Regions from separate parts of the Marinobacter sp. AN1 genome, predicted to be linked through region 1. Evidence: predicted binding sites of a transcription regulator. Region 1 holds the regulator's gene; each other region holds the start of a gene.

Region 1 (7,796 bases):
CTGGTGGGCGCCCTCAACATGCACGACCTGCTGCGGGCGGGGGTGATCTGAGATGGTGATGACCACCCAGGGAGCAGCGACACAGAGACCAGCCTGGCCCAGAGAGGCCCTCGACAAGGCGTCAGGCATTACCCTGTTGGCACTGGATGTAGACGGCATCATGACCGATGGCTCACTGCTGTTTTCCGCCACAGGTGACGAGCTGAAAGCCTTCAATATCCTCGACGGGCTGGGCATGAAACAGGCCATGGCAGCGGGCATCGATATCGCGGTCATTACTGGCCGCACCTCACCACTGACTGAGCGGCGCATGCAAAGCCTGGGGGTGGGCATGTTACTCCAGGGACGTGAAGACAAGGTAACAGCCCTGCAGGAAATCGCCTCCCGTCGCCAGCTGTCGCCGTCCGGGATTGCCTATATGGGGGACGACCTGCCCGACCTGGCTGCAATCCGCTATGCAGGCTTTGGCGTTACCGTGCCCAACGCACACTGGTTTGTTCGCCAGCACGCCGATTACTGCACCCACGCCACCGGGGGCAATGGCGCGGTGCGAGAGCTGACCGACCTGCTGCTGGCGGCCCGGGGCACTCTCGACTCAGAGCTGCAGCGCTGGCTTGGAGAGACCGAATGAGTGACCAGGATGATCGCAATCTCCTGATCCGTCTGCTGGATTTCCTGGCCCACCCACGCGTCCGCAATCCGGGCCTGGCCATTGCAGCTGTCGTGCTCGGTTACATGCTCTGGCAAAGCGATGACCCCCGCTCTGTGGATACCGCTGCCATTGCCCTGCGGGGCGAAACCGAGCCTGACACCTTTGTAAATCAGGGTATTTTCCGCTCCTTTGATGCGTCCGGGCGACCCGAAATCGTCCTCACCAGTCCCCGGACTGAACAGTTCGATGACCGTAAAGAGGCCTTTCTGGAGGCCCCTGACGGTACTCTGTATGATCATGAGGCAAACCTGCGCTGGCTGATCACCGCAAACACCGGCCTGTATGATATGGCCGCCGAGGTGATGGACCTGGAGGGTGACGTGGAAGTGATCCGTCGTACAGGCGGGGGTGATGCTGTCTTGCTTACCGAATACCTTCGCATTGATAATGCCTCCCGAACAGCGACGACTGATCGCCCGGTCACCCTGACATCACCGGGAAACATCACCCATGCCCGCGGCCTGACCGGCTGGCTCGATGAGCGGGTGCTGGAACTGGAGAACTCCGTTGAGGGAATCTATGAAACCCGTCAGTAGCCCGCTGCGCTGCCTGCTTGTCCTGGTAACGCTGGTTGCCACTCTGCCGGCTGGCGCTTTCGACATGAACTCGGACGAGCCTATCCGGATCACTGCGGACTCCGCCCGCCTGGACGACAATCAGGGCACCGCCATTTACCGGGGCAATGTCGACGTTCGCCAAGGTGACGTGCTGCTCACAGCTGACCGGGTCGACGTTTACAGGGGTAGCGAGGGACTGGACCGCATCCACGCCCGGGGCCGCCCGGCCACTTACGACCGGCCTGCGACCGCAACCGAGGGCCCCGTCCACGCCGAAGCGCTGGAGATCCATTACTCCGCCAGTGAGAACCTGCTTCGCTTTGAGCAAGAGGCCGTTGTTGAGCAGGGGGAAGACGAGTTCCGTGGCGCCATCATCAACTACGACACGGCCAACCGGATTGTCACCGGTGAAGGCCGCACTGAAACCGGTGAAGGATCCGGCCGGGTCGAATGGTGATCCAGCCCAGGGGCAACAGTTCATCCAGCAGTAACTGACGGCACTCGCTATGGCATTGTTACAGGCGAACCACCTCGCCAAGAGCTACAAACAGAAAAAAGTCGTCATCGACGTCTCCCTGAGTATCGAGAGCGGGCAGATCGTCGGACTGCTTGGCCCTAACGGGGCCGGCAAGACCACCTGCTTCTATATGATCGTTGGCCTGGTGCCGGCGGACCACGGCCACATCAGTATAGACGGCAAGGACATCACACCGTTGCCCATGCATGGGCGCGCCCGTCAGGGTATAGGCTACCTGCCCCAGGAGGCCTCTGTTTTCCGCAAGCTCTCCGTGAGCGACAACCTCATGGCCATACTGGAAACCCGCAAGGACCTGAACCGGCGCCAGCGGGAAGAAAAAATGGAAGAGCTGCTGCAGGAATTCCACATTACCCACATCCGTGACAGCGCCGGCATGGCCCTCTCCGGCGGGGAGCGTCGCAGAGTGGAAATAGCCCGAGCCCTGGCGATGGAACCAGCCTTCATCCTGCTGGATGAACCCTTTGCCGGCGTGGACCCGATCTCGGTGAGTGACATCAAGCAGATTATCCGCCACTTGCGGGACAAGGGCATCGGTGTGCTGATCACCGATCATAACGTGCGGGAAACCCTGGATATCTGCGAAAAGGCGTATATCGTCAGCAGTGGACACATTATTGCCTCGGGTTCCTCGGAAGAAGTCCTGGCCAATCAGCAGGTCAAAGACGTCTATCTCGGGGATGAATTCAGGCTCTGAGATCGGCGGCGATTCCGGTACGCCCTGCCCCGATCTGTAAACTGGCGCCGGTTGCAGCAATTGTCTTCAATGCGGCAAGGGGGTACACTCGGCAAAGAACTTGCTTGTTAATTCCAAGTATCCGGTAACACTGATATTTTTCCCTGATATTGCCAGTTTTTTGAGCTGGATCAGACAACTTCGGGCTAACACATGTTATCGGTAACCTCAGAAGGGTGATGGACGTGAACTCATGGTGATGAAAGCCTCCTTACAGTTAAAGATGGGTCAGAGCCTCACAATGACCCCGCAACTGCAACAGGCGATCCGTCTGCTCCAGCTGTCCACCCTGGACCTGCAACAGGAAATCCAGCAGGCACTGGACTCCAACCCCATGCTGGAAACCTCCGAGGACGACGACCAGGAAAGTTCTGATGCCGAGAGGGACAACGAGCGGGACGAGCGCAGCGATGAATCCGTGTCCGCCTCTGAGGGCGAAAGCGCAGCGGACAACACCTGGGAGGAATCCGACTGGTCGGCAGAGAACAACAGCGGTGACACCATTCCCGATGACCTGCCAGTGGATACCGCCTGGGATGACATTTACCAGTCGGCGCCAGCACCCGCCTCCCGCGGCGATGACGACAACGACATGGATTTTGACAGCCGCAACCCCGCCGCCGAAACCCTGCGGGACCACCTCGAGTGGCAGCTCAACCTGACTCCACTGAGCGAGCGAGACAGCGCCATTGCCCATGCCCTGCTGGACGCTGTGGATGAACGGGGCTACCTGACGGCCACGCCGGAAGACATACATTCCGGCCTGGAAGACGAAACCGATGACGACCCCGTCGAACTGGACGAAGTGGAGGCAGTACTCCACCGCCTGCAGCACTTTGACCCCCCGGGCGTATTCGCCAGGGATCTCCAGGAATGCCTGCTGATACAACTTAACCAGTTACCCCCGGACACCCCCTGGCTGGACAAGGCCCGGCTGGTGATCACCCACTACATCAACCTGCTGGGCAACCGTGACTACGCCCAGCTGCTTCGCCGAAGCCGCCTGAAAGAAGACCAGCTAAGGGATGTGCTGGCCGTCATCACCTCCCTCAACCCCCACCCCGGCAATGCACTGGACCGGTCCGAACCGGACTATGTCATCCCCGATGTAATTGTTCGCAAGGACAATGGTCGCTGGCGGGTGGAGCTGAACCCGGAGATTGCACCGCGTATTCGCGTCAATACGAGCTATGCTTCGCTTATACGCCGGGCGGACAGCAGCGCTGATAACACCTACCTGCGCGACCAGCTCCAGGAAGCCAAGTGGTTTATCAAGAGCCTGCAGAGTCGTAATGAAACCCTGTTAAAGGTCGCGACACGAATTGTTGAACATCAGCAGGGTTTTCTGGACCATGGGGAAGAAGCGATGAAACCGCTGATACTGTCGGACATCGCCCAGGCCGTGGAAATGCACGAATCCACCATTTCCCGGGTCACCACGCAAAAATACATGCACACCCCCCGTGGCATCTTCGAGCTGAAGTATTTCTTCTCGAGTCATGTAAGCACGGAGGAGGGCGGCGAATGTTCTTCCACAGCCATTCGTGCCATGATCCGCAAACTGATCGCGGCAGAAACCCCGAAAAAGCCGCTCAGCGACAGCAAGATTGCCACCATGCTGGGAGAGCAGGGCATAAAGGTGGCCAGGCGCACGGTAGCCAAGTATCGTGAAGCCATGCACATTCCGCCCTCAAACGAGCGGAAACGACTGGTCTGAACAAAGGGTCTGACAAACAGGAGAAGCCCATGCAAATGAACATTTCCGGTCATCACGTAGAACTGACTCCCTCGCTGAAGGATTACATCAACGAAAAATTCCAGAAGCTCGAACGCCACTTCGATCACATCAGTAACTGCCAGGTGACGCTGGAAGTGGAGAAGGTACGTCAGATTGCAGAGGCCACCCTGCATGTCGTAGGCGGCGAAATTCACGCCAAGGCCGAGAACGACGACATGTACGCTGCTATTGATGCACTGGTAGACAAACTTGACCGCCAGATCCTCAAGCACAAGGAAAAGAACGTTGATCGGGCGCACGGAGCCACGGCCCGCTAACGATTGTGACACTGTAACGGCTATAATCTGACTCACAACGCTGCGGTACGACCTCGTACCGCAGCATTTTTTTATCGGGACCGATGAGAATCCATGACCGATTCGACCTTGACCATCAACAACATCCTGGCGCCGGAACTGACGCTGTGCCGTGTTAATGGCACCAGCAAGAAGCGCATTCTGGAGTTCATTTCCGAAAAAGTGGCTGGCCAGTACCCGGAACTCGACGAAACCCAGATCTTCAACAACCTGATCGCCCGGGAGCGCCTTGGCAGCACTGGTATTGGTCAGGGTATTGCCATTCCACACTGTCGTCTGGATGGTTGCACCCGGGTTGTGGGAGCACTGGTAACGCTGGAAGAAGGCGTGGCCTTTGACGCCATTGACAACCAGCCGGTAGACCTGTTGTTTACACTGATCGTGCCCCGGGAAGCCACCTCTGAACACCTCGAACTGCTGAGCCAGTTGGCCGAACAGTTCAATGACCGTAGTTTCTGCGATGCCCTGCGGGCCTGCACCAGCAATGACGGGCTCTATCAGAAGATAACCGGAAACCGCTGATCCGGTCCGGATGTCGCCCGACGCCCACAACGGCTTCGGCAAAGCTACCAGAGGACCAGTCCCATGAAACTGATCATCGTTAGCGGCCGCTCCGGTTCCGGCAAGAGTACCGCACTCCACGTGCTTGAAGACCTGGGCTTCTACTGCATCGACAACCTGCCCATTGGCCTGCTGTTCCCGCTGACCACCGAGGCAATGGCCGGAACCTCCGGCAGCCGCCTGGAAAATATCGCGGTCAGTATCGATGCCCGCAACCTGTCCAATGAGATTGCCAACTTCGAAGCGATCCATCAGCGCCTGATGGAAGCTGGCATCGTGACCGAAATTATCTACCTGGATGCCACCGAGCAGTCGCTGCTGCAACGTTTCCACGCCACCCGTCGCAAACACCCCCTCAGCGACGACCAGACTTCCCTGACTGAGGCCATACGGTACGAAAAGAAATTACTGGAACCTATTGCCCAGCTGGCAGACCTCTACCTGGACACGACCGAGCTGTCCATGTACGAGTTACGGGATACCGTCAAGCAGCGCATTATCGGCCGGAGCGAGCAGGACCTGGCCCTGCTGTTCCAGTCTTTCGGTTTCAAACACGGGGTACCGGTGGACTCTGATTACGTGCTGGATGTGCGCTGCCTGCCCAATCCCTACTGGGATCCCCAGCTGCGCCGTTTCACCGGCGTCGACCAGCCGGTGATCGACTTCCTGGGATCGGACCCGATGACCAACCGGATGATCGACGACCTGACCCGGTTCCTGGAAACCTGGCTGCCCCAGTTCAGCAACAGCAACCGCAGTTATATGACCATCTCCATTGGCTGCACCGGCGGCCAGCATCGTTCGGTGTACGTCTGCGAACAGCTGTCCCGTTATTTCAGCAAATCCTACAACCAGGTTCAGACCCGGCACACGGAGTTGCCTCACCTGAACCCGCAACACCGTGGTAACCCATGATTCGCCAGTCCGTCACCATCATTAACAAACTTGGGCTACACGCCCGCGCTGCGGCGAAACTCGTCGAAACCGCGTCCCGGTACGACAGCCGCGTGGAACTGGTCAAGGGCAACCGCCAGGTGGATGCCAAGAGCATCATGCCCGTGATGATGCTGGCAGCGAGCCAGGGAACAGAGGTAGAACTGGTGGCCGAGGGGCCGGACGAGCAACAGGCGATTGCTGCCCTCGAGGCACTGATCAACGACTATTTTGGCGAGGGCGAGTAAGACGTGAGCAAACAGGAAGATAACCGGGTTCCGGAGGACGACGAGTCCATCAAGAGCAAATCCCAGTTGAAGCGTGAAATGCACGCTCTCCAGGATCTGGGTAAGCGCATGATGGACCTCAGTGATGACCAGCTCACGGGCCTGCCCATGAGTGAAACGCTGAAAGCGGCCATCGTGGAATCCCGGCGGATCCACCAGCACGAGGCTCGCCGCCGGCACCTCCAGTACGTGGGCAAGGTCATTCGCAACGAAGTAGATCCGGAGGCCCTGCGCCGGGCGGTAGAGGCCTTTGACGCAGGCAGTGAGGAGCACACTCGTCGTCACCACCTGGCCGAACGTTGGCGCGACCGCCTGATCGAGGAGGGCAACCCCGCGGTATCAGGATTCGTTGAGCAATGCCCTGCCACCGATGTGCAGCACCTGCGTAACCTGCTGCGAAACGCCCAGAAGGACGTCAAGACCGGCAAGAATACTGGCCAGGCCAGGAAGCTGTTCCGTTATTTGCGGGAGTGTATCGACGAATCCGAAAAATCCGCCTGAAAGCGTCAGAGCCGGCGGTGCTCCCATACCGGCATCCGCTGGCGCACTTCCTGCAGATAGTCCATATTAAGCTCTGCCGTGATCACGCCAGCGCCTTCGGCAAGTTCTTTCACTACCTTGCCCCATGGGTCCACAACCATCGAGTGACCATAGGTCCGGCGCCGCTCGCTGTTTTGACCACCCTGCCCCGGCGCGACCATCCATACCTGGTTCTCAATGGCCCGGGCACGAATCAGCGGATGCCAGTGGGCGTCGCCGGTCTGCCAGGTAAAGGCGCTTGGCAGGGTTATCCAGTCCACCTGCTGCTCCCGTAGTTGCCGGAAAATCTCCGGGAACCGCAAGTCGTAACAGATCGCCAGGCCCAGCCGTCCGGCGGGTGTATCCACGGTCACCAGCTGCTCACCAGGCTCAAAGGTATCCGATTCACGGTATTGCCCCTGACTGTCCTCCACCATGGCATCAAACAGGTGGACCTTGTCGTATCGGGCGACCTCGACACCGCTGTCATCCACCACAATACAACTTGCCCTCACCCTGCTCGCCAGGGGGCTACCATCAGGCCTGGCCGCAATGGGTAGCGACCCACCAACGATCCAGATACCGTGCTTGCGGGCCTGCTCAGAAAGAAAGCGGCGAATCGGGCCATCGACGCTGACCTCCCGGCCACCATGGACCGGCATATTCGCAGTATCCAGCACGGCAAAGTTTTCCGGCAGCACGGCTACCCTCGCCCCCTGCTTGCCAGCCTGGGCCAGCAACAGGGAAGCCTGGTGCAGGTTGTCATCAATATCATGGGTGCTGACCATCTGGATAGCGGCGACCATTGTCTTGGGCATAGCGTCCTCCTGGTGCAGGATTTCGATCGGATAGCGGTCCTTCG
Region 2 (7,796 bases), 470 kb from region 1:
GAGGTAAGCGCCACCGATATTCAGCTCATTGTAAGCGGAATCGTAAACGTCACCTTCTTCGTCGTTACGATGAAGGCCTTCAACATACACATAGAGGTTGTCGGAAACGTTATGCAGGGCCTGGGCGGTGATGTTAGACGACTCCCTTTTACCGTCACCAGCACCGTCCACATCGTCTTCTTCCATTTCGTAAGACAGCGTGAAACGCGAGGCGCCCATGGTGTAAATCCCCTGAACGCCGATCAACTCCTCGCCCAGACCGGTGTTTTCTGCCACGTTACCAAACGACTCCGCAGACTCAACCGGGTCAGCGCCGAACGATTCACCAGCGGCTGCCACAGACTCATCCCCTTCCTGGGTGGAATAGAACGCATTCAGCGACAGTGCATCCGTTACAAAAAAGTCAACTCGGACACCATAGGTGTTTTCGTTGTTTGCGGCGCCATCATTTGAGTCCATAGCCAGCGCCACGGCAAACCGGTCATGCTGATATTTCATGCCCAACTGGTACGGATACTTGTTGTCACGGCTCTGGCCGTTTTCGTCCCGCTCGCTTTTGCCGTCAACCTGCATAACACCATGCAGGGTCAGCCCGCCGAAGCTCGGTGACACGTACTGAATCAGGTCGTCTTCGCCGGTAGTCCAGTTGGCATAAAAATTCCCGTTACCAACTTCATAGTACCAGTTGCCATAACCACCAATCAGGGTTTCATACTGGGAATCGTCGGAACCAACCCACACTTCACCGAAATTCCCGCGAACACCAAGATAGGCTTCGTCGGTTTCGATAGTTTCATTGGTCTCGCCTTCAGTTGGAAAGAAACCTTCCAGCTCAAGCTTTCCGAAAGCTTCGACTCCCGGCATGATTTCGTGGCTGCCACGAATCCCCAGAGTAGAATAAGTGTAGTCTGTCAGTTGACTTCCTGAACCCTCGAAATCCTCATGATCCGAGTTGGTGTACATCATCTGGACGTTACCGTAAATCTCCGGCATGGCGTCCAGGCGAGCGTTCAGCTCGGAGTACTCTTTGCTGGTCGCGGCCGACACGACTGTCGGAGCAGCGACCATGGCAAAGGCGATGGCTGATGCAATAGCTGTTTTTTTCATCTTATAGCTTCCTTTTGAGTTAACTCAGGTTTTTAGCGACGGGCCTGACCCGCCTGTCAGTCTCAGTACACCCGCCATCGCCAGCTCACGCTGTGAAAGCGGGGTGATGACGTCAGGCTTTTTCTCGCGGAGCCCTTCACAGTCAATCACTTACAAATCCTTCTTAAAGGATTATCTGGTTAAAGATTGTTGTAATACACTTTCCAGAATTTTGCAAATTTTTAACCAACATTTATTGGCAATGATGGTAATTTCAGGTAAGGCATGTAAGTTTCGGCTTTACGTCCTTAAACAAGATCAAGGCCACTACCTGGAAAGGGTCTACAATTCAGAGAATTAGGGACTAAAGAATTGTGGGAGCCCTTCTGCCTCCACCCTAACCGCACCAGTTTAGAGCACCTTTTGCCGTTCCGCCTTGTTCCCGCACATTAAGTGAGCGAATCCAGAAGTGACGAGACTGTAACGTTAACACTTCGCAATCACAAGTTGGCTCAGACACTCAACAAAAAAGTCACCGGCCCGTCATTCACCAGGGCCACTTTCATATCCGCTCCGAATTCGCCCTGGACCACCCGGCCTTGACCCAGCTCACCCTCTGCCTTAAGTACAAACTCCGCCACCAGCGCTCGCGCCAGATCCGGCGCAGCGGCATCGGAAAAACCCGGACGCGTACCCGACCCTGTGTCGGCGGCGAGAGTGAACTGAGGAACCACCAGGAGCGAACCACCGCAATCTTCCAGGCTGCGATTCATTCGCCCCTGGTCATCAGGAAAAACGCGGTAGCGGGTGATTTTGTGGAGGAGAGCATCCACCTCGTGGGGGGTGTCCTTGCGCTCGACCCCGAGTAACAGCAGGAGGCCCAGATCAATGCTGGCGATCGTTTCGCCATCCACCGATACCGAGGCCCGGGTTACCCTCTGGATCAATCCTTTCATGTCATCCCTGAAATGAGGCTGGTTTGAATACGGATCGGATTCTATCGGCGGAATACCCCGGGCGCAAGTTGGTCAGCACCCAGGCACCCGATTTTTGAGGGACTTCGATGGGGTGAGCAATGGCCCCGGTCAGGCGAGGCGCGGCTCTGCCTGACGGGAAACGGTTTCCACCGCGCGCATCAGTGCATCAATGATCGGAGGCTCCGAGGCTGAGTGCCCGGCATCCCGGATAATGCGGAGTTCGGCCTGTGGCCAGGCTTCACTGAGGGCAAAGGCGTTATCCAGCGGGCAGACCATGTCGTAACGACCGTGGACAATCACGCCGGGTATATCCGCCAGCCTGTGGGCATTGGCAACCAGCTGCCCCGGCTCCAGGAAGGCATTATTCATGAAGTAGTGGCACTCGATGCGAGCCAGGGCAATGGCGGTATGCGGGTGCGCGAAATGCTCCACCACCCGGGGATTGGGGTGCAGCGTGGCGCAGCGCCCCTCCCACACCGACCAGGCCTTGGCCGCCTGGATCTGCTCCAGCTCGTTCTCGCTGGTCAGGCGCCGGTAGTAGGCACTGACCATATCGTTCCGTTCGGCATCGGGAATAGGCGCCAGGTAGTCCCGCCAGTAATCCGGGAACACCCTGCCCGCGCCACTCTGGTAAAACCATTGGATGTCTTCAGGGCGGCACAGGAAGATGCCCCGCAGCACCAGGCCCAGCACCCGCTCCGGGTGGGCTTCTGCATAGACCAGGCTAAGCGTGGAGCCCCAGCTGCCGCCGAACAACATCCATTGCTCGATACCCAGGAATTCCCGCACCCTCTCCAGGTCTTGCACCAGCACCTGGGTGTTATTGCCCTCCAGCTCCGCCAGTGGTGTCGAGCGGCCGGCACCCCGCTGGTCCAACAAGATAATCCGGAACCGCTCAGCATCGAAGAAGCGCCGGTACCAGTCCTCACAACCACCGCCCGGGCCACCGTGAACGACAATGACAGGAATGCCGTCCGGGTTGCCGGATTCTTCCAGATACAGCTCATGGGGCGGATCCACCGCGAGACGGTGGCGGGTGTAGGGTTCGATTTCGGGGTAGAGGGTGAGCATTGGCAACTCCTTGTCGTGACCACAAGGAGTCTAGCGGAGACAGGGGTAGGAAATACAGTCGGGTAGATGTTGTCCCTCGCGATGTCTGCAAAGGCTTTTATTCCATGGAATCTACGGCCCTTCGACAGGCTCAGGGCGATCGGGGGGATTGGCTGAGGGCTGAGAGGGTGACTGACTCAGGGCGATCGGGGGATTGGTTAAGGGCTGAGAGGGTGACTGACTCAGGGCGGACGAGAGGATTGGCTCAAAGCGGGTGGAAGACAGGCTTAAGGCAGACGGCGGACAGGCTCAAGGCGGGCGGAGGACAGGCTCAAGGCAGACTGAGGACAGGCTCAAGGCAGACTGAGGACAGGCTCAAGGCAGACCGAGAACAGGCTCAAGGCAGACCGAGAACAGGCTCAAGGAGAACGGAAGATAAGCTCCGTTCGCCCTGAGCCTGTCGAAGGGCGTGGCAGATCCGCGCCTTACTTCTTGCCAGCCCGCTTACGCTCGTTCTCGGTGAGGAACTTCTTGCGCAAACGAATGGACTTCGGCGTCACTTCCACCAGCTCGTCGTCGTCGATGAACTCCAGCGCCTGCTCAAGGGTGAACTTGATGGGCGGCACCAGGGCAATGACTTCGTCCTTGCCAGAGGCACGCATGTTGTCCAGCTTCTTGGCCTTGGTGGGGTTCACCACGATGTCATTATCACGGCTGTGGATGCCGCACAGCTGGCCTTCGTAGATTTCCTGGCCTGGCTCCAGGAACAGCTTGCCGCGACTCTGGAGGGTTTCCAGGGAGTAGGTCATCGCCGTGCCCTTGGCCATGGAAATCAGCACACCGTTCTGACGGCTGCCCATGGCGCCCTCTTTCAGCGGACCATAGTGGCTGAAGGTGGAGGTCAGGATACCCGTACCGGAAGTCATGGTCAGGAAGGTGTTACGGAAACCGATCAGACCGCGGGCCGGAATGGTGTATTCCAGGCGTATGCGGCCCTTGCCGTCCGGGATCATGTTGGTCAGGTCGCCCTTACGCAGGCCCATCTGCTCCATCACCGGGCCCTGGTGCTGCTCCTCGATGTCGACGATGACATTCTCGTAGGGCTCCTGCTTCTTGCCGTCAATCTCGCGGATCACCACTTCCGGGCGACCCACGGCCAGCTCGAAATTCTCCCGGCGCATGTTCTCGATCAGAACGGACAGGTGCAGTTCGCCCCGGCCGGAAACCTTGAACTTGTCGGCGGACTCGCCTTCCTCAACTCGCAGCGCGACATTGTGCAGCAGTTCTTTTTCCAGACGCTCCTTGATATTGCGACTGGTGACGTATTTGCCTTCCTTGCCGGCGAACGGGGAGTCATTGACCTGGAAGGTCATAGATACGGTGGGCTCGTCCACAGTCAGCGGCGGCAGGGCCTCAACGGCATTGGGGTCACACAGGGTGTCCGAGATGTACAGCGGATCCAGGCCGCTGACACAAACGATATCGCCAGCCTGGGCCTCTTCCACTTCCACACGCTGAAGGCCGGAGTGGCCCATGATCTTCAGGATACGGCCGTTACGCTTCTTGCCATCGGCGCCAACAGCCACAACCGGGGTGTTGGTTTTTACCTGCCCACGCATGATGCGGCCGATGCCGATTACCCCCAGGAAGCTGTTGTAGTCCAGCTGGGAGATCTGCATCTGAAAGGTGCCTTCCGGGTCGACGTCCGGGGCGGGAACATGGTCAACAATGGCCTGGAACACCGCGTCCATGTTGTCGTCCAGCGCTTCGTGCTCCATACCGGCAATACCGTTGAGCGCACTGGCAAACACAATGGGGAAGTCCAGCTGCTCGTCGGTGGCGCCGAGGTTGTCGAACAGGTCAAACACCTGGTCCACAACCCAGTCAGGACGGGCGCCCGGGCGGTCAATCTTGTTGACCACAACGATGGGGCGCAGGCCAGCGGCGAACGCCTTCTGGGTGACAAAGCGGGTCTGGGGCATGGGACCGTCGATGGAATCCACCACCAGCAGCACACTGTCCACCATGCTCATGACCCGCTCAACCTCACCGCCAAAGTCGGCGTGGCCAGGGGTGTCAACGATGTTGATGTCGTAGTCGTGCCATTTCAGGGCCGTGTTCTTGGCCAGGATGGTGATACCACGTTCCTTTTCCTGGTCGTTGGAGTCCATAACCCGCTCGCTCTCGAGCTCTTTACGGTCAAGGGTGCCGGACTGGCGCAGCAACTGGTCTACCAGGGTGGTTTTACCGTGGTCAACGTGGGCGATAATGGCAACGTTTCTTAACTTATCAATCACAAAAAAATTCCTGTGGCATGTCTGGTGACCTGAGAGGGTCGCGCGTACGGGCCGCAGATGCGGTCGCCGACATGCCATCTCAAATCTGAAAATGAATACTCTCCCGGCATGACCGGCATTGCAGCCGGTGCCCCACCGTGGAAGATAGGCAGTGAGGAGAAATTGCGCGCGCAGTATATAGCAAAGTCGATGTCGTTTATATGAAGAAAAACGCCTATCCTGTTTCGGTGCAAGACACGGCAAGCTGCACTACAAAGGATCATTCGCAGGCAATATTGCACCTCTTTGGTGCACAAAACCTGTATAACTGGCATGCACTGCCCCACCGCGGAGCGGGAGCCGTCCCCGGAAGGGCCGTAGTTGCGCCGTTGTGGCGCGCCGACGAAAAACTGGCAAGCACATTGCATTCACTCAGGACAGCCGAATGTCAGAGCGACCCTGGCACTTTTGATATCCCCGGGTTGCTGCAGCAACAGATCGGACCTCAGCATCGCTGAACGATCCGGCATAACGAACACCGAAAAACACCCGCAGCACGGGTTAACTTACGGAGTAAGCACAATGTCCAAGACAATTGATCTGATCAAGGAACACGAAGTCAAATGGATCGACCTGCGATTCACTGACAGCCGCGGCAAGGAGCAGCACGTGACCCTGCCGGCCACCGAAGTGGACGAGGACTTCTTTACAGAAGGCAAGATGTTCGATGGCTCCTCAATCGCCGGCTGGAAGGGGATCAATGAATCCGACATGATCCTGATGCCGGACGACGAAACCTCCGTGCTGGACCCGTTCACCGAAGAAACCACGGTCAACATCACCTGTGACATCGTGGAGCCCTCCACCATGCAGGGTTACGAGCGCGACCCCCGCTCGGTGGCCAAGCGTGCCGAAGAATACCTGAAGTCCACCGGAATCGCCGAAGGCGCCCTGTTCGGCCCTGAGCCCGAGTTCTTTGTGTTCGACTCTGCCAAGTGGGCTGTCGACATGAAAGGCGCCATGTACGAACTCTACTCTGAAGAAGCCGCCTGGGTATCCGGCGAAGACTTCGAGCGCAACAACATCGGCCACCGCCCGGGCGTGAAAGGTGGTTACTTCCCCGTTCCACCGGTTGACAGCCTGCACGACCTGCGTGGCGCCATGTGTGCCGCCATGGAATCCATGGGCCTGGAAATCGAAGTGCATCACCACGAAGTGGGTACCGCTGGCCAGTGTGAGATCGGTGTTGGCGCCAACACCCTGACCCGCAAGGCTGACGAAGTGCAGATCCTGAAGTACTGCGTGCATAACGTGGCCCATGCCTACGGCAAGACCGCCACCTTCATGCCCAAGCCGGTGGTTGGCGATAACGGTTCCGGCATGCACGTACACATGTCCCTGAACAAGGATGGCAAGAACCTGTTCGCTGGTGACGGCTATGCCGGTCTGAGCGAAATGGCCATCTACTACATTGGCGGTATCATCAAGCACGCCAAGGCCATCAACGCTTTCACCAACAGCTCCACCAACAGCTACAAGCGCCTGGTGCCGGGCTTTGAAGCACCGGTCATGCTGGCCTACTCGGCCCGTAACCGTTCCGCTTCCATCCGGATCCCCTACGTGAGCAGCCCGAAAGCCCGTCGTATCGAGGTGCGTTTCCCGGATCCGTCCGCCAACCCGTACCTGGCTTTCGCGGCCCTGATGATGGCCGGCCTGGACGGCATCCAGAACAAGATCCACCCGGGCGATGCCATGGACAAGGACCTGTACGACCTGCCGAAGGAAGAGGCGCTGGAAATTCCCACCGTGGCCGAAACCTTCCAGGAAGCCCTGGACTGCCTGGCGGAAGACCACGAGTTCCTGACCCGTGGCGGCGTGTTCACCGAAGACATGATCAACGGCTACATTGACCTGAAGCGCGGCGAAGTAGAGCGCCTGAACATGACCACCCACCCGGTTGAGTTCGAGCTGTACTACTCCTGCTAAGACCGGTGAGGTCTGAGCGCTGCTTCGCGCAGTAGTGACGACTCAAAGCCCCGCCATGCGCGGGGCTTTTTTTGTGACTTTTACCTCACCGTAACCTAAGGCGACGGATGCTCCATTGCATTGCATCCCGCGTCTGCCGATAATCCGGCCATGGTCCACAGAAAGGTCCCGGATATGAAAGCTCAGTTCCTGATTGCTGCCGTCGCAACGGCATTTCTTTCCCTGCCGGCCCAGGCCGAGGTCTATCGTCAGGTAGACAAGGATGGCAACGTTACCTTCACCGATGACCCCCAGGGCAAGGCCGAGCGATTGGACGTCAAGCCGGTGACCACCATCACAATGCCCAAGCCGGAAACCGTCAGGAAGCAAATGAAGGAAGACGACGGTGAAATCGGCGACCAGGATGCCTATGACTCCGTAA
Region 3 (7,796 bases), 1.3 Mb from region 1:
GGTGAAGGCGATTCTGAAGGTGAGCCTGGTGCTGGCGGTGGCTATCCTGATTCTGAACCTGCGTACCGAGGATCTGCTGAGCATCGCTGAGGAGCCAGCGGTGCCGGCCATGGCCCATGTGGTGTGGACCATGGCGTGGAGTTTTTTCTTCCTTGCATGCGCCACCATCGTTATCGCTATCATCGACGTGCCGTTCCAGATCTACGATCACCAGAAAAAACTGCGGATGACGAAGCAGGAGGTGAAGGACGAGTACAAGGACACGGAAGGCAAGCCGGAAGTGAAGGGCAAGATCCGTCAGCTGCAGCGTGAGATGGCTCAGCGGCGGATGATGGCGGATGTGCCGACGGCGGATGTGGTTATCACCAACCCGACGCACTATGCGGTGGCGTTGAAGTACGATCAGAAGTCCATGGGCGCGCCGGTGGTGGTGGCCAAGGGGGCCGATGAGGTGGCCTTCAAGATCATGGAGATTGCCCGGGAGAACAAGGTGGAGCTGCTGCGCACGCCGCCCCTGACCCGTGCGGTTTACCACAACACCAAGGTAGGTGAGGAGATCCCTGATGGCCTGTACATGGCGGTGGCCCAGGTGTTGGCCTATATCTTCCAGCTACGGCAGTTCCGCAAGGGGCACGCGCCCAAGCCGACTATGCCGAACTTCCCCATTCCGAAGGATATGCGGCGGGATATCTAGGCTCTGGGTATTTGAGTTCTGCTTGCTGGTCTGAAGCTTTTGGTGGAGGTACAGCTTGGCCGGGGGGCTTTCTTCACCGCATTGGGGTGGCAGGACGCCCCTCCAATGCGGCGGAAAAAGCCTCCCCCTGGTTGCCGCCTCCCCGCAAACCTGCAGTCTAGGAGCAGACAACACCCGTCCGAGAGAAGGCTTTACCCTCAGTGCTCGTGATGAGCCCGCTCACCCCAGGCAGTATCCGACCCGGGAAGCACCAGGTTCAGCAGAATGGCAACGATGCCACACAGGGCAATACCCTCCACCCCGAAAATCGCCATACCGCCAATACCGAACACCAGGGTCACACCCACGATTACCAGGTTGCGGGCCTGGGACAGGTCCACCTGGTTGCGGATCAGGCTGTTCAGCCCCACCACCGCGATAGAACCGAACAACAGGCACAGGATGCCGCCCATCACCGGAACCGGGATTGTCTGCAGGGCCGCGCCGAACTTGCCCACAAAGGCCAGTACGATAGCCACCCCTGCAGCCCACAGCATTACCCGCGGGTTAAAGTTCTTCGTCAGCATCACCGCTCCAGTCACCTCGGAATAGGTCGTGTTGGGCGGTCCGCCCAGGAACGCGGCGGAACTGGTGGCCAGGCCGTCGCCCAGCAGGGTGCGGTGCAGGCCCGGCTTCTTGAGGAAGTTCTTGCCGGTCACGTTGCTGATCGCCAGCACATCACCGATGTGTTCAATGGCCGGGGCAATGGCCACCGGAATCATGAACAGGATCGCCCCCCAGCTGAATGAAGGGGACTGGAAGGCCGGCATGGAAAACCAGGCCGCTTCCGCAATCGGGGAGAAGTCCACAATCACCGGCGTTACGTTGAAAACGCCGGACAGCCATGTGAGCAGGTAGCCAACGATAATGCCGACCATAATGGGGATCAGCCGGAAAATGCCTTTCGCCCATACGGAAACCACAATGGTCACCAGCAGGGAAATCATGGCAATCACTATGGCTGGCTTGTACGGAACCAGTTCGACTGAGCCATCACCGGTATGGCCAGTGGCCATGTTTACCGCGACCGGGGCCAGCCCCAGGCCGATAACCATGATCACCGGGCCAATGACCACGGGCGGCAACAGCCGGTTGATGAAGCCGGTGCCCCGCAGGCGCACAGCGCCGCTCAGCAGGATGTAGAGCAGGCCGGCCGCCACCAGGCCGCCGAGAATCTCCGGAATGGAGAACTGGTTCTTCGCCGCCATGATCGGTGCAATAAATGCGAAGGACGATGCCAGGAATACCGGCACCTTGCCGCCAGTGACGATGTGGAATATCAGCGTGCCCAGACCGGCAGTGAATAGCGCGACGCTCGGGTCCAGACCGGTGAGCAGGGGCATCAGCACCAGGGCACCAAAAGCCACCAGCAGCATCTGGGAACCGGCCAGGGCCTGGCGCCAGACCGGCTCGCCGGCGTAGTCCTCCCTCAGGGAAGTGGTGTGATCAGCATCCTGCATGTCAGACGTCCTTCTGCTTGGTGCCGAAGATCTTGTCACCGGCATCACCAAGGCCGGGAAGGATGTAGCCTTTCTCGTTCAGGCGTTCGTCCACGGAGGCGGTATAGATGGAGACATCGGGGTGCTTTTCCAGCACCTTTTCGACACCTTCCGGAGCTGCCACCAGGACCAGGGCCCGGATTTCTGTGCTGCCCGCCTTTTTCAGCAGGTCGATGGTGGAAATCAGCGAACCACCGGTTGCCAGCATGGGGTCGACGATCAGTGCCATGCGCTGGTCCAGTTCACCTACCAGTTTCTCAAGGTAGGTGGAGGCTTCCAGGGTTTCCTCGTTGCGGATCTGGCCCACGACACTGACCCTCGCCACCGGTATCAGGCTCAGCACACCGTCCAGCATGCCCAGGCCAGCCCGCAGGATCGGTACGATGGTGACTTTCTTGCCACCGATCTGCTCCACCTCTACCGGGCCTGCCCAGCCATCAATGGTTTCCTTGCTCAGGGTGAAATCCTTGGTGGCTTCGTAGGTCAGCAGCGATGCCACTTCCTGGGCAAGCTCGCGGAAATTCTTGGTGCTGATGTCGGCTCGGCGCATCAGGCCGAGTTTGTGCTGGATAAGGGGGTGTTTGACTTCGTGAATGGGCATGGTTCACCTGTCAGCTGGTCGGGTGGGATTTGCGCAAGGATACCGTATCGGCGCAGCTCAGTCAGGGGGGATTCTGGAGAAAATGTTAGAAATGGTATGGATCTTGCCGCTAGTCCGGGTAAGGCGGCCCGGGCGTCAAAAAAACGGCCCTGGCCATTGCAGCAAGAACCACCATTGTGGAGATTTCCGTCAACATGGACCGGGCCCTTGTCCTGAATAACGTCAAATCCCTGACGCGGGGAAACCTGGGCATTCCCATTATGCTCGTGGCACTGCTGGGCATGATGATCCTGCCGATGCCGGCGTTTCTGCTGGACGTACTTTTCACGTTCAATATTGCCCTGTCCATTACCATCCTGCTGGTGTGTGTGTATGCCCTGCGACCCATGGAGTTCGCGGCGTTTCCCACCGTCCTGCTGGTAGCTACCCTGTTGCGCCTGGCCCTGAACGTGGCTTCCACCCGGATCGTCCTGCTCAACGGGCACGAGGGTGGCGACGCTGCCGGTAAGGTGATCGAGTCTTTCGGTGCGGTACTGATCGGCGGTAACTACGCTGTGGGCCTGGTGGTATTTGCCATTCTCATGATCATCAATTTCCTGGTGGTCACCAAGGGCGCTGGCCGGGTATCCGAAGTCAGCGCCCGTTTTACCCTGGATGCCATGCCCGGCAAGCAGATGGCCATCGACGCCGACCTCAACGCCGGTCTGATCAACCAGGACGAGGCGAAGCACCGCCGGGAAGAGATTGCGCAGGAAGCGGACTTTTACGGCTCCATGGACGGTGCCAGCAAGTTTGTCAAAGGCGATGCAGTCGCCGGCCTGCTGATCCTGTTCATCAACCTGATCGGGGGTATCGGTATCGGCATGCTCCAGCACAGTCTGGATTTTGGCGTTGCCACCCAGAACTATGCCCTGCTGACCATTGGTGACGGCCTGGTAGCCCAGATTCCGTCGCTGTTGCTCTCCACGTCTGCGGCCATCATGGTCACCCGGGTAACCAGCAGCCAGGATATGGGCGGGCAGATCCTCAAACAGATGTTTGATGCCCCCAAGGCGCTGGCCATCGCCGCAGCTATCCTGATCATGCTGGGCCTGATTCCTGGCATGCCCCATGTGGCCTTCCTGGGACTGGGGCTGCTGGCGGCCGGAGCGGCCTGGTGGATCTGGAAGCAGGGCCGCCAGGCGGTTGAGGAAGACGGCAGCAGCAGCTGGCCGACAACCTCACGTAGTGGTGGCGGCCAGGCCGCGCCAACCGGCGGTGCCCGTCCGGAGGCAGGAGACCAGGGGCATGCCTTGCCGGCGCCACCGGAGAATAAGGAACTGGGCTGGGACGACGTGGCAACGGTGGATATTGTTGGCCTGGAAGTGGGCTACCGCCTGATTCCCATGGTGGACAAGTCCCAGGGTGGTCAGCTGCTCAGTCGTATAAAAGGGGTGCGGAAGAAGCTTTCCCAGGATTTGGGCTTCCTGATGCCGTCGGTGCATATCCGTGACAACCTGGACCTGATGCCCAACGTCTATCGCATCACCCTGATGGGTGTAACCATCGCCGAGGCGGAAATCCATCCGGAACGGGAACTGGCGATTGATCCGGGGCAGGTGTTCGGCAAGGTGGACGGCATTGCCGGCAAGGATCCCGCCTTCGGCCTGGATGCCATCTGGATCGAGCCGGACCAGAAAGACAATGCCCAGACGCTTGGCTACACCGTGGTTGACGCCAGCACCGTCGTCGCCACACACCTGAACCAGATCCTGCAGAGCCACGCCCATGAACTGCTCGGCCACGAGGAAGTGCAGAAGTGGCTCGACCAGTTGGAGAAAGTTTCGCCCAAGCTTGCGGAAGAGCTGGTGCCGACCACCGTGTCTATCTCCATCCTGCTGAAAGTGCTGCAGAGCCTGCTGCAGGAAGAAGTGCCCATCCGTGATATGCGCTCCATTGCCGAAGCCATCGTCAACGTCCATCCCAAGAGCCAGGACCCGAAGGTCCTTACCACGGCTGCCCGTCAGGCACTGCGGCGAATGATCGTGCAGAGCATCTGCGGTAACGACAAAGAGATACCGGTTATCACCCTGGATCCGGAACTGGAACAATTATTGCTGAAGAGTCAGCAACAGAGTCAACAATCCGGCGGCGGTGACGACATCGGCCTGGTCCTTGAACCGGGCATGGTGGAGAAACTGCAGCGCTCCCTGCAGGAGAGCGCCCAGCGGCAGGAAATGATGGGCAAGCCCGCCATCCTGCTGGTATCCGCCCCCCTGAGGCCGGTGCTGGCGAAGTTCGCCAGCTACGGGGTAGAGCGCCTGCACGTGCTCTCGTACCAGGAAGTGCCGGATAACAAGCAGATCACCATCGTGGCGTCGGTCGGCCAGTAACGACCCACCGGGAGGTAGAGACAGATGAAGGTAAAACGGTTCTTTGCGGCAACCATGTCCGCCGCCCTCAAGCAGGTCCGCGAGTCCATGGGCGACGATGCGGTGATTCTTTCCAGCCGCCGGATAGATGGCGGTGTCGAGATTGTTACGGCACTGGACTATGACGAAAACATGGCACGCCAGAAGCTTGGCGACGCTGCTGCGGACGCCACCAGCGATGGCCGCCTGGCCGAGCTGCAGGCGGAACAACACCTCCGCTTGCAGGAAGAACTTGACCGCTCCCGTAGCCGTATCCGCAACTTGCGGGAGCAGCGCGGTGGCTACGAGCCCCGGCAGCGGACTCCGGCTGGCAAGGAGTACCTGGATACCGACGACCTGCCATCCCTGTCATCACCCCGTCAGCCTGGCGTGCACGCGAGTGCCGCGGGCGCGGAACGGGCCCATGTTCCAAGTGAGTCCGGTGCCAGTGACGAACTGGCGGTGATGCGCCGTGAGCTGGACTCGCTGAGGGCCATGATCAGCGAGCAGGGCGCCGCTGGCCACAAGGTCACTCCGCTGGCCAGGTCGCAGGCTGACGCGGAAGAGGCCCTGGATGCAGTTCGCAAGCGCCTCGCGGAGCGCCTTGAGGAATTCGGTCTCAGTGGTTCGCTGGCGGCAAGCCTGGCCCGTCAGAGTGGTCGTGGCAAACTCGAGGATAACTGGAAGCGCTCGCTGCGTACCCTGGCAGCGGGCCTCAGAACCGGTAGTGGTGACTGGGCTACTCGTGGTGGTATCTACGCCCTGGTAGGGCCTACCGGCTCCGGCAAGACGACTACGATTGGCAAGATTGCCGCCCAGTACGTGCTGGAGCATGGCGCCGACTCCCTGGCGCTGGTCACCACCGATCGCTATCGGGTAGCGGCCCATGAGCAGCTGTTCGTGTTCGGCCGTATCCTGAATGTGCCGGTACGGGTGGTGGATGACAGCCACAGCCTTGATGAGGTGCTGGATGAGCTGGAAGACCGGCACCTTGTGCTGATTGATACCGCTGGCCTGTCCGGCGCCGATCCCGGTTGCCAGGAGCAGCTGGCCGAGCTGGCGAACAGCCGGCACCGGGTGAGTCCGCACCTGGTGGTGCCGGCCACCAGCCAGTCGAGAATCATGAAATCCATGTGGCATTGCTATAAGATGGCGGGTCTTGCAGGCTGCATAATGACCAAGCTGGATGAGGCGCTGACCCTCGGTGAAGTCCTGGGCTTTGCCCTGGAAACCGCCCTGCCTGTGGCCTGGGTCACCGACGGCCAGAAGATTCCCCAGGACCTGCATCCAGCCAATGCGGCGTCACTGGTGCGTCTTGGCGTGGAACGACTGCGGGACGTGCGCAAGCAGCAGGCCATGGCTGAAGGTGCCTGAAGTGCAGCAGCGGCCGGGAACCGGACGTGGTCGGCGCCCTGCAGGCTTATTGTGTGAATAAGTACAACCTCGGCAGGAACAGACAACCACTATGAGCAGACCACATCCGGTTCAGGTAATCGCAGTCACCGGTGGCAAGGGTGGCGTGGGCAAGAGCAACGTTTCGGTCAACCTTGGCATTGCCCTGTCACAGATGGGGCGGCGGGTCATCCTGCTGGATGCCGACCTGGGCCTGGCCAATATTGACGTCCTGCTGGGAATCAGTGCCAAGCGCAACCTCGCTGACGTGCTGTCCGGTGAATGTGACCTCCGTGACGTACTGGTTAACGGCCCCGGCGGTGTCAGGATTGTACCGGCCTCTTCTGGCACCCAGCGTATGACCCAGCTCTCCCCCATGGAGCACGCCGGCCTGATCAATGCCTTCAGCGAGCTGGGTGACCAGGTAGACGTGCTGATCGTCGATACTGCCGCCGGCATTTCCGAAAGCGTGGTCAGTTTCCTGCGGGCCGCCCAGGAGTTGCTGCTGGTGGTCTGCGACGAGCCTACCTCCATTACCGATGCCTACGCCCTGATAAAACTGATGAACCGGGACTACGGTATTAACCGTTTCCGCATACTCGCCAACCAGGTCCGTAACGAGCAGGAAGGCAAGCATCTGTTCGGTAAACTGACCCGTGTCACCGAGCGGTTCCTTGATGTTGCATTACAATACGTCGGCATGGTTCCTTATGATGAGGCCGTGCGCAAGGCCGTGCAGCGTCAGCGAGCCGTGCTGGACGCCTACCCGCGGGCCAAGGCGTCACTGGCCATCAAGGCCCTGGCGGAGCAGGTGGACAGCTGGCCCCTGCCCACATCGCCCCGGGGGCACCTGGAGTTTTTCGTGGAGCGCCTGGTAGGCAGTAACACTTGATCCATTCCTGAAGTACGGGTTAACCGGATAAATGACTTTGGCCAGAAGACTCGGAATCTACCACCAGACCGGTCGGGACAGCGCCCATCAGCTGGTGGAACAGCATGCGCCGCTGGTCAAGAAAATTGCCCTGCACCTGATGGCCCGGTTACCGGACTCGGTTCAGCTTGACGACCTTGTCCAGGCGGGCATGGTTGGCCTGCTGGAAGCGGCTGCCAAGTACCAGTCTGACCGGGGTGCATCCTTTGAAACCTATGCCGGCATTCGCATCCGGGGCGCGATTGTGGAT
Region 4 (7,796 bases), 2.1 Mb from region 1:
CGACACCTCCGGCAACGGTTGTTGAGGCCTGCCTGGACCACTTCCGGCCCGACGTCATCGTTGCCCTTTCCGGGGAAACATTGAACAATTTCATCGCACTGAGTGAGAATAGCAGCCATAATTACCGGGACAGCCTGCTCCTCGTGCCCGTCGACCGGGTGGCCCGCCAGGCCCGGACTGCCGGTTTTAAACGGGTGGTGTGTGCCACCGGCATGACCGACGAGGAAATCGTGGAACGGGTGATTCACTGCTATCCTCGTCAACAGGCCGGCACCACCCGCCGCCCGGAACGCCCTGACCGTCAGTAAGGATGCCCGTGACAGAATCCAACAATCAGCTGCCCGCCACCGTACCCGATACCAACACGCCTCCCGGGGGCAAGACCTGGCCTCTCTGGATCGTCTGCCTGATCCTGCTGGCCGGGCTGATTGCCCTTGCGTTATGGAGCTGGCAGCAGTGGCAGGTCCAGCAGCAACTTGAACAGTCCCTGGAACATGTCAGCGAGCTGAACCGCCAGCTGGACCAGCGTCTTGACCAGGGCTCCAGTGACCGCAGTGAGCGTCTCCAGTCCGTAGAAAACACCCTGCGCGAGCAGCAGCAAACACTGGGGGAACAGCAGCGGCAGATCGACCACAATGCCCGCGAACTGCTGGATGCGGGCAATCGTACCCGCACCGACTGGCTGCTGGCAGAGGCGGAGTACCTGCTGCGCATCGCCAACCAGCGGTTGCTGATAGAGCAGGATATCCGGGGGGCCCTCGCCGCCCTCAATTCCGCCGACGAGGTACTCCGGGAAACCGATGACGTGGGTGTCTACCCGGTTCGTGAGCAGTTGTCGAAAGAGATCATGGCCCTGCGCAGCGTGACCGATGTGGACCGCACTGGCCTTTACCTTCGACTGGAAGCCGCCCGGGAGGCTGTCAGCCAGCTAACCGACCAGGCCCTGATCGAAGAACGGGCCCCCGGCTTCAGCGCTGACCAATCCAGCCAGGATGACACCGCGACCACTGAAGAAAACACGGCAGCCAGGGCCTGGCAAAGAGCGAAGGACAGCCTGAAAGAGGTGGTATCCATCCGCCGACTGGACGAACCGGTCAAACCCCTGTTGTCTCCCGACCAGAGCGCCTGGGCCCGGCTGAACCTGCAGCTGATGCTGGAGCAGGCCGAACTCGCGGTACTGCGGGGGCATGACGACCTCTACCAACAGGCGATGGAGAAGGCCGTCACCTCCCTCGAGGACTGGTATGACGGCACCGATAACCGGGTAACCGCCCTGCGGGAGACCCTCGCGGAACTGAAAGACCGGGAAATCAACCCGGAACTGCCGGATATCAGCCAGTCCCTGTCCCTGCTCAAGGGGCGTATCGCTGGCCGGCACGTCAACAACGAAGCGCAGATGGACGGCGATAACAGCAACGGAGGCGACGAGTCATGATGCGACTGGTGATTATCCTCGTCGTTGCGCTGTTGCTCGGCCTCGGTCTGAGCCTCGGGCTGCAATACGACCTGGGATACATCCGCATCAGTCTGGGCAACTACCTGGTGGAAACCAATTTCTGGGTAGGCGTGGTGCTGCTGGTGGTTCTTACCCTGGCCCTGATGCTCCTGATCTCTGCGGTACGACGACTGACCCGCGGCACCGGTGCGGTTACTCACTGGCTCGCCCGCAGTCAGAAACGCCGGGCGCGCCGCCGGACCACCGAAGGTCTGCTGGCGCTGGCTGAGGGTAACTGGCCCCACGCCCGCAAGAAGCTCGAATCTTCTGCAGAGCAGGCGGACACCCCGCTGATCAACTACCTGGCCGCCGCCCAGGCCGCCTCGGAAGCCGGCGACCACGACGCTGTGGATGAGTTGCTGCGCAAGGCCTTTGAAAGCACTCCCGGCTCAGACCTGGCGGTGGGCATTACCCAGGCCCAGCTGCAACTGAACGCCAACCGCCTGGAGCAGGCTCTGGCTACCCTGGTACGTTTGCGAAAACAGGCCCCCCATCACCCGTTCGTTCTCAAGTTGCTGAAGAACACCTACCTGAGACTGGAAGACTGGCGGGAATTGTCCAAACTGTTGCCAGAACTGCGCAAGCGCCAGTTGGGAGATCCAGCAGAACTGGACCGGCTGGAACGGACGGTTTGGCACAACCTGCTACACCGGGCTGCCGAGGAGTGCCGGCGGCAAGGTAACCAGGATCTTTCCACTTTGACCCGGTTGTGGGACGAGCTGCCGAGCTCCATGCGCCGAGACGAGCATACCATCCGGGTGTATACCGAATTGCTGGCGAAAGCCGGCCAGGAGGCCCAGGCAGAGACGCTGCTGCGGAAAGTACTGCGCAATCACTGGAGCGACGAGCTGATTCACCTTTATGGACGCATCTGTGGTTCCAAGCCGGATGAGCAATTGCTGGCAGCAGAGCGTTGGCTGCAGGACCGGCCCAACAATCCGGAGCTGTTGTTAGCCCTGGGTCGCCTGAGTTTGCGTAATGAGTTGTGGGGCAAGGCCCGGGAGTATTTCGAGACCAGCCTGCATTTGCGTCGCAGCCAGGAGACGTTGGCGGAGCTGAGCCGTTTGAATGCCCATATGGGGGATGAGGACGCCAGCATGCGGCTTATGCAGGGCCTGGTCAGGGAAACCGGGCTGCCTGAGTTACCCATGCCGAAGGCCTGATTGTTTCATGCAATCTGGAGTGGGGGTCTGGGACTGCCTGGGTTTTGACTGGGCATTTTGGCTTGGTTGCCTGGGGCTGCGGTGGGGGACCTTTTTCCGCTGCAATTCACGGTACGTCCTGTACCGACCTTGCACCGCGCCATCCATGGCGCTGCTCCAAAAGGTCCCCCACCACATCCCCGTGCGAACTTACAGTTACCGCAACAGAGACAAGAGGCAAGACCGCGAAATATAAAGCCCGACTAAAGCTGCAGGCATTTCCCTGAAGGCAACTCCGTTGTCTGGATGTTTCGGGGTGGGGGTGCTTTCGCAGCAGCGCCATGGATGGCGCGGTGCAAGGTCGGTACAGGACGTACCGTGAATTGCAGCGGAGAAAGCACCCCCACCCCGGAACATTCCACCGAAGCCCCAGCCCCCGATGCGGCTTGTCTCAAGGCCATAAAGGTTTCACAAGATCCCTGGATCAGACGCTAAGCTTTCCGCTGCCAGGCCGTCAGCTCGGCAATGGTGTGCTGATACTTGCGAGCCGTCTCGCGGATAACGAATGGCACATCCACCGGCTCGCCGAGCAGGTCAAAGTGGGGAGCCAGTATGTCCTTCATGCCATCCAGCACCGTGAACGGCTGGCCGTGGCGCTCGAACCCGCCCACCCACTTCCCCCGGGGCGTGAACTCCTCCAGCAGGGTATAGGGTGAGCTGATTACCAGTACACCTTTGTCATTCAGCAGCTTGTGGACACCAGAGAGAAAGGCGCCCGGGTCCTGCAGGCGGTCGATCAGGTTGCCCGCAAACACCAGGTCATAGCCCTCTTGCTCCGGTCCCAGGTTGCACGCATCCGCCACCTCGAAGCGGACCCGCTCAGCACGGTTGGCGAGCTGGTGAGCGGCCAGGGAGGCGGTCGCCTGGGTGCCCAGTTCCCCCTGCTCCCGCAGGAAGTAATCCATCTGACCGTCCCGCTTGAGGGTGTTGGCGGCCTCGATGAAGCGATTGGAGAGATCCAGCGCCACGACCTCGTCAAAGGCCCGGGCCAGTTCGAAACTGGTGCGCCCTACCGCGCACCCGAGGTCCAGTGCCCGTTTTTTTTCTCGCCCGGCCATGTGCTCCAGGCAAATGCTGGCGCAGCGGGCAGGATAATTGCCAACACCGAAATAGCTGTCGCCGTAATGAAAGGCCAGGTATTGGCCCAGTAACTCGTCGGTTTCATACAAGTTCATCGTCGCTCTCCCGGGGCGGGGCGGTTACAGGGCACAGGTGCGGAAACCCGTGTACACGTCATTGCGCTGTGGCAGGTAAGCCTGGCGATAGGTGCCTCGAATCAATACCGACGAGGTGGCACACCCGCCACCACGGGTCACCTTGTGGTCACCAAACTGCAGGGTAGACATGAATGGATACATGTCCACCTTGAAGCCGTCGTAAGGCAGGAACTGGTCGCTGGTCCACTCCCAGCAGGTGCCGATCATCTGCCGGCAGCCAAAGGGGCTCTCGCCAGCTGGCATAGCACTGGCGGGCTGCCGGGCCATCATGGTGGTGTCCATGTCCACGCGCTCCGGGGTGGGCGGCTCGTTACCCCAGGGGAAGCGTCGGAATGCTTCGCCCGGGCGATTCCCCAGGGCGGCCACTTCCCATTCCGTTTCCGTCGGCAGACGTCGGCCTGCCCAGTTGCACCACGCCTCGGCTTCCCAGTATGAGACATGGATCACCGGGGCATCCGGTTCCAGTGGCTGCCACTGGTCAAACAATCGCTCCTGCCACTGGCCCTCATGCAGGCGCCAGTACAGCGGATGTCTTGGCGCCCGCAAGACCGGTTCACGTTCACCGAAGACCAGTGCTACGTCGGTTTCGCTCTGAAGCCACTTGCGACCGCCGAAGGACCAGAGCTCGGGACGGCGGTAACCGCCATCTTCCAAAAAGGCGAGAAACTCAGCGTTGCTCACCGGTGCACGGGAAATGCTGAACGCGTCCAGAGCCACTGTATGGCGAGGTTTTTCGCCATCAAACGCGAAGTCTTCACCGGCGTAGTCGGCTGACTCCCCGGGCATGCCGATCAGCCAGGTGCCAGCCGGAATCCGCGCATCTCCCAGTTGCTCGCCGCGAGCGGAGGCGGGCTTCATCACCCCCGGAGGCGGCGGGTAGCCCACGGTCTGGCGGCACCAGGTCATGGATTCTATATGCATATGCTGGTGGTAGATCGCGTAGCGATAGAGGTACCGCGACCGCTCATCCAGCGGCTGCTCCCGGATGCGTTGGGCGATCCTGTCATAGATGGTGAGCATGTAGTTCCGGGTCTGCTCCCGGCCCGGAAAGTAATCCCGGTTCCAGCGGTCCCGGTGGTCAATATGGAACGAGTCCCAGAGGTCATCCATGGATGGGTCATAGCTCGGGGTACCGTCCAGCAGGTTCAGAACAAATACCTCGTAAAAGAACGAGGAGTGGCCCATTTCCCAGAGCGGCGGGTTTACTCCCGGGTGCCAGGGTACCTGTAGCTGGTCGTCATCCAGGGAATCGACCAGCGCCAGGGTACGTTGCCGGGCATTCTCCAGAAGGCCAAGCATTTCGTCTTTCAGGGCTGTTTCGCGATCTGCCATATTTCTTCTCTTGAAGCTCTCTATGATGTCGCTGCTGACAGTCGAGTGACGATTTAAGTGGTTGTGCCCTGTCTGGAACACTGACGGACTTCACACAAGCTGAACTGTCCGTATATTTTACACGCCGCAGCAGATGCCATTTTTGTGACTTAGTTAACACACTGGTCATGCGGCAGTTCTCATTTTATGGCACATAACCTGTTTGTTTTCCCGCCAGGACCCGATGGATGCCCCGGTCGCGATTCCAGCAGCTACAAAGCAGGCGACCACAGGGGGCATCCCGGATCAGCTTAAGTCCGGCATCCACCAAACACAATGTGCGCCGGGCCCCGGCACGCTGACCTGGACGGTGGCACAATGGATTCCAAACGCAAACTCACCTGGCTGACCCATGGCACCCAAGCTGTCCAGGTGCCTGGTGTCCTGAGCTCAGGCTGGCAGGTACATCAGTTCGATTATACGGTCCCACCCCGGTTTGGACTGCCCGACGGGCATCAGGGACATGTGGGCATACTGGACCTGACTCGTTACCCGAAAGACGGCGTTCCCCACCTGGACCGCTGGTTTGAACAGCTGAATATTCCCCTGTGGATCGGCATCCTGCCAGAAGCGCCCAGCCTGAACCGTCAGCTGGCCTACCTCACCTCACTGCACTGCTCGGACTATCACACGTTACCGATCGACTGGGAAAGGCTGGCCATGGTTGCAGGGCACCTATGGGGCATGGCGGAACTTCATCAGAAGGCCACACCAGCAACCGGCGACGACTACCAGGAGATTGCACTCACCGGGGAGTCAGCTGCCATCCGCCATGTTATTTCGAGGCTCAGGCGGTTTGCGGGCACCAGTGAACCCGTGTTGATCTACGGCGAAAGCGGCACCGGAAAGGAAGCCGCGGCCCGACTGGTCCATGAACAGTCCCTGGCCCGCCATGGCCCACTGATCACCATCAACTGCGCGGCGCTGCCGGTCTCACTGACCCAGAGTGAGCTTTTCGGTCACGAGAAAGGCGCATTCACCCATGCCACGAGTCAGCGTACGGGCCGTCTGGAGGCTGCGGATGGCGGCAGTCTGCTATTGGCGGGTATTGACGAACTTTCCCTGGTTCAACAGTCGTACCTGCTCCGTTTCCTCCAGGAGGGGGTCGTTGAACGTGTTGGCTCTAACCGCCCAGTGCGGATTAACGCCCGGCTCATTGCCACGGCTTCCACGCCATTGTCCGAGCTTGTACGCCACGGCACCTTCCGCCAGGACGTGTTTTTCAGGCTGGGTGAGATGGCAGTGGAGCTGCCCCCGCTGCGCGAGCGCCCGGAGGACATCCCCCAACTGACGGAGGCCTTGCTCCAACGACTACCGCCCCACCTGTCGCCAAAGCCGGTCAGCCAGGCCACCATGCAGCGGCTGATTACCCATAGCTGGCCCGGCAACCTGCGGGAACTGCAGAACCGGTTGCGGCAGGCCCTGCTGCTGGGTGAAAGCCCGCAGATAGAGCCCATGGACCTGGGCCTGTACGGGATTCCTGCCAATGTCCACGATCACCACGACCTGAGCCTGGCCCAGTTCCGGTCCAGGGCTGAGCGACAAGCCCTGCACTGCAGCCTGGCGCTGACCCGGCATAACATTTCAGCGGCCGCCCGTCTGCTACGCATCTCCCGTGCCTCTTTCTACCGTCTGATCGACAAGTACCAACTGCCGTTATCAGACACCATCCACTCAGCCAACACACCCGGACGTCAAACCCGCCGGTAAGGAATGACCATGCGCATAGCCCGGATCCTGCTACCCCTGACAACCGCACTGGGCCTTTTGCCGGTTACGGCGCTCAGCCAACAACCTGCCCCGGACACGACCGTGGGCTCCGAAGCCCGTGAAGCCGCCTCCAACCAGGCCACCGAGGTAGCCTCCATCACCTACGACCGGGGGATCGTAACCTCCCCGGGGCGAATCACCATCGAGCCTTCCGTCTCCTATGCCCACAGCAATTCCACCGTGGTGGCCGTAGAAGGCTATACGGTCATTCCCGCCTTGCTGGTAGGGCTGATCAATATCTCGGAAGTGCAACGGGATATCTTCACTGGGGCCCTGGCCATGAAGTATGGCTTTTCCAGCCGTTTCGAGGCTGGCATACGGGTGCCCTACCTGATCATCAATGAAGACCTGCGGGAGCGGGAGGTTTTTCAGGGCACGCCCCTCGACACCATCCGCGAGTCATCCGGTGACGGTCTGGGCGATGTGGAAGTGTCGGCACGCTACCAGATCAATGATGGCCTGGATGGCTGGCCATACCTGATCGGCAGCCTGCGGGTAAAGGCGCCCACCGGCGAAGGTCCCTATGACGTGGGCCAGAGGATCATCTACGACAGCAACAACAACCCCATCGGGGTAGAACTCAGGGAGCGCCCTACCGGATCCGGCTTCTGGTCCATAGAGCCAGGCATCTCATTTATCTACCCCACCGATCCGGCGGTGCTGTTCGGCAACCTGAGCTACGTCTGGACCATGGAGGAAGATGAGGGTGAACGTAACGGTGGCACCATCGACCCGGGTGAC

Evidence for each region. The regulator sigma-54, encoded in region 1, starts transcription at its own class of promoters, with help from an activator protein. The targets are predictions, from matches to a motif close to ANTGGCATNNANNTTGCTNT.
Region 2: a site for sigma-54 is predicted at 5,799-5,818, ahead of glnA (glutamate--ammonia ligase). Genes of this name have one in related genera too.
Region 3: a site for sigma-54 is predicted at 2,924-2,943, ahead of flhA (flagellar biosynthesis protein FlhA). Genes of this name have one in related genera too.
Region 4: a site for sigma-54 is predicted at 5,432-5,451, ahead of LJ360_RS16810 (sigma 54-interacting transcriptional regulator). Genes of this name have one in related genera too.

Annotation. Positions count from the first base shown of each region.
Region 1 is NZ_CP110342.1:1,485,817-1,493,612, reverse strand. It holds gene LJ360_RS06795 (KpsF/GutQ family sugar-phosphate isomerase) at 1-51, shown strand, start outside; gene LJ360_RS06790 (KdsC family phosphatase) at 59-631, shown strand; gene lptC (LPS export ABC transporter periplasmic protein LptC) at 628-1,248, shown strand; gene lptA (lipopolysaccharide transport periplasmic protein LptA) at 1,232-1,726, shown strand; gene lptB (LPS export ABC transporter ATP-binding protein) at 1,776-2,501, shown strand; gene LJ360_RS06770 (RNA polymerase factor sigma-54) at 2,740-4,257, shown strand; gene hpf (ribosome hibernation promoting factor) at 4,287-4,595, shown strand; gene ptsN (PTS IIA-like nitrogen regulatory protein PtsN) at 4,689-5,156, shown strand; gene rapZ (RNase adapter RapZ) at 5,220-6,110, shown strand; gene LJ360_RS06750 (HPr family phosphocarrier protein) at 6,107-6,376, shown strand; gene yjgA (ribosome biogenesis factor YjgA) at 6,380-6,916, shown strand; gene LJ360_RS06740 (carbon-nitrogen hydrolase family protein) at 6,922-7,752, opposite strand.
Region 2 is NZ_CP110342.1:1,015,584-1,023,379, reverse strand. It holds gene LJ360_RS04575 (porin) at 1-1,107, opposite strand, end outside; gene dtd (D-aminoacyl-tRNA deacylase) at 1,599-2,042, opposite strand; gene pip (prolyl aminopeptidase) at 2,172-3,134, opposite strand; gene typA (translational GTPase TypA) at 3,599-5,410, opposite strand; gene glnA (glutamate--ammonia ligase) at 5,972-7,375, shown strand; gene LJ360_RS04550 (DUF4124 domain-containing protein) at 7,550-7,796, shown strand, end outside.
Region 3 is NZ_CP110342.1:2,810,074-2,817,869, reverse strand. It holds gene flhB (flagellar biosynthesis protein FlhB) at 1-694, shown strand, start outside; gene LJ360_RS12920 (uracil-xanthine permease family protein) at 892-2,193, opposite strand; gene upp (uracil phosphoribosyltransferase) at 2,195-2,833, opposite strand; gene flhA (flagellar biosynthesis protein FlhA) at 3,028-5,205, shown strand; gene flhF (flagellar biosynthesis protein FlhF) at 5,230-6,597, shown strand; gene LJ360_RS12900 (MinD/ParA family protein) at 6,689-7,507, shown strand; gene LJ360_RS12895 (RNA polymerase sigma factor FliA) at 7,539-7,796, shown strand, end outside.
Region 4 is NZ_CP110342.1:3,627,080-3,634,875, forward strand. It holds gene LJ360_RS16785 (uroporphyrinogen-III synthase) at 1-308, shown strand, start outside; gene LJ360_RS16790 (uroporphyrinogen-III C-methyltransferase) at 311-1,435, shown strand; gene LJ360_RS16795 (heme biosynthesis HemY N-terminal domain-containing protein) at 1,432-2,658, shown strand; gene LJ360_RS16800 (putative 4-mercaptohistidine N1-methyltransferase) at 3,129-3,872, opposite strand; gene senA (selenoneine synthase SenA) at 3,897-5,246, opposite strand; gene LJ360_RS16810 (sigma 54-interacting transcriptional regulator) at 5,604-6,995, shown strand; gene LJ360_RS16815 (transporter) at 7,005-7,796, shown strand, end outside.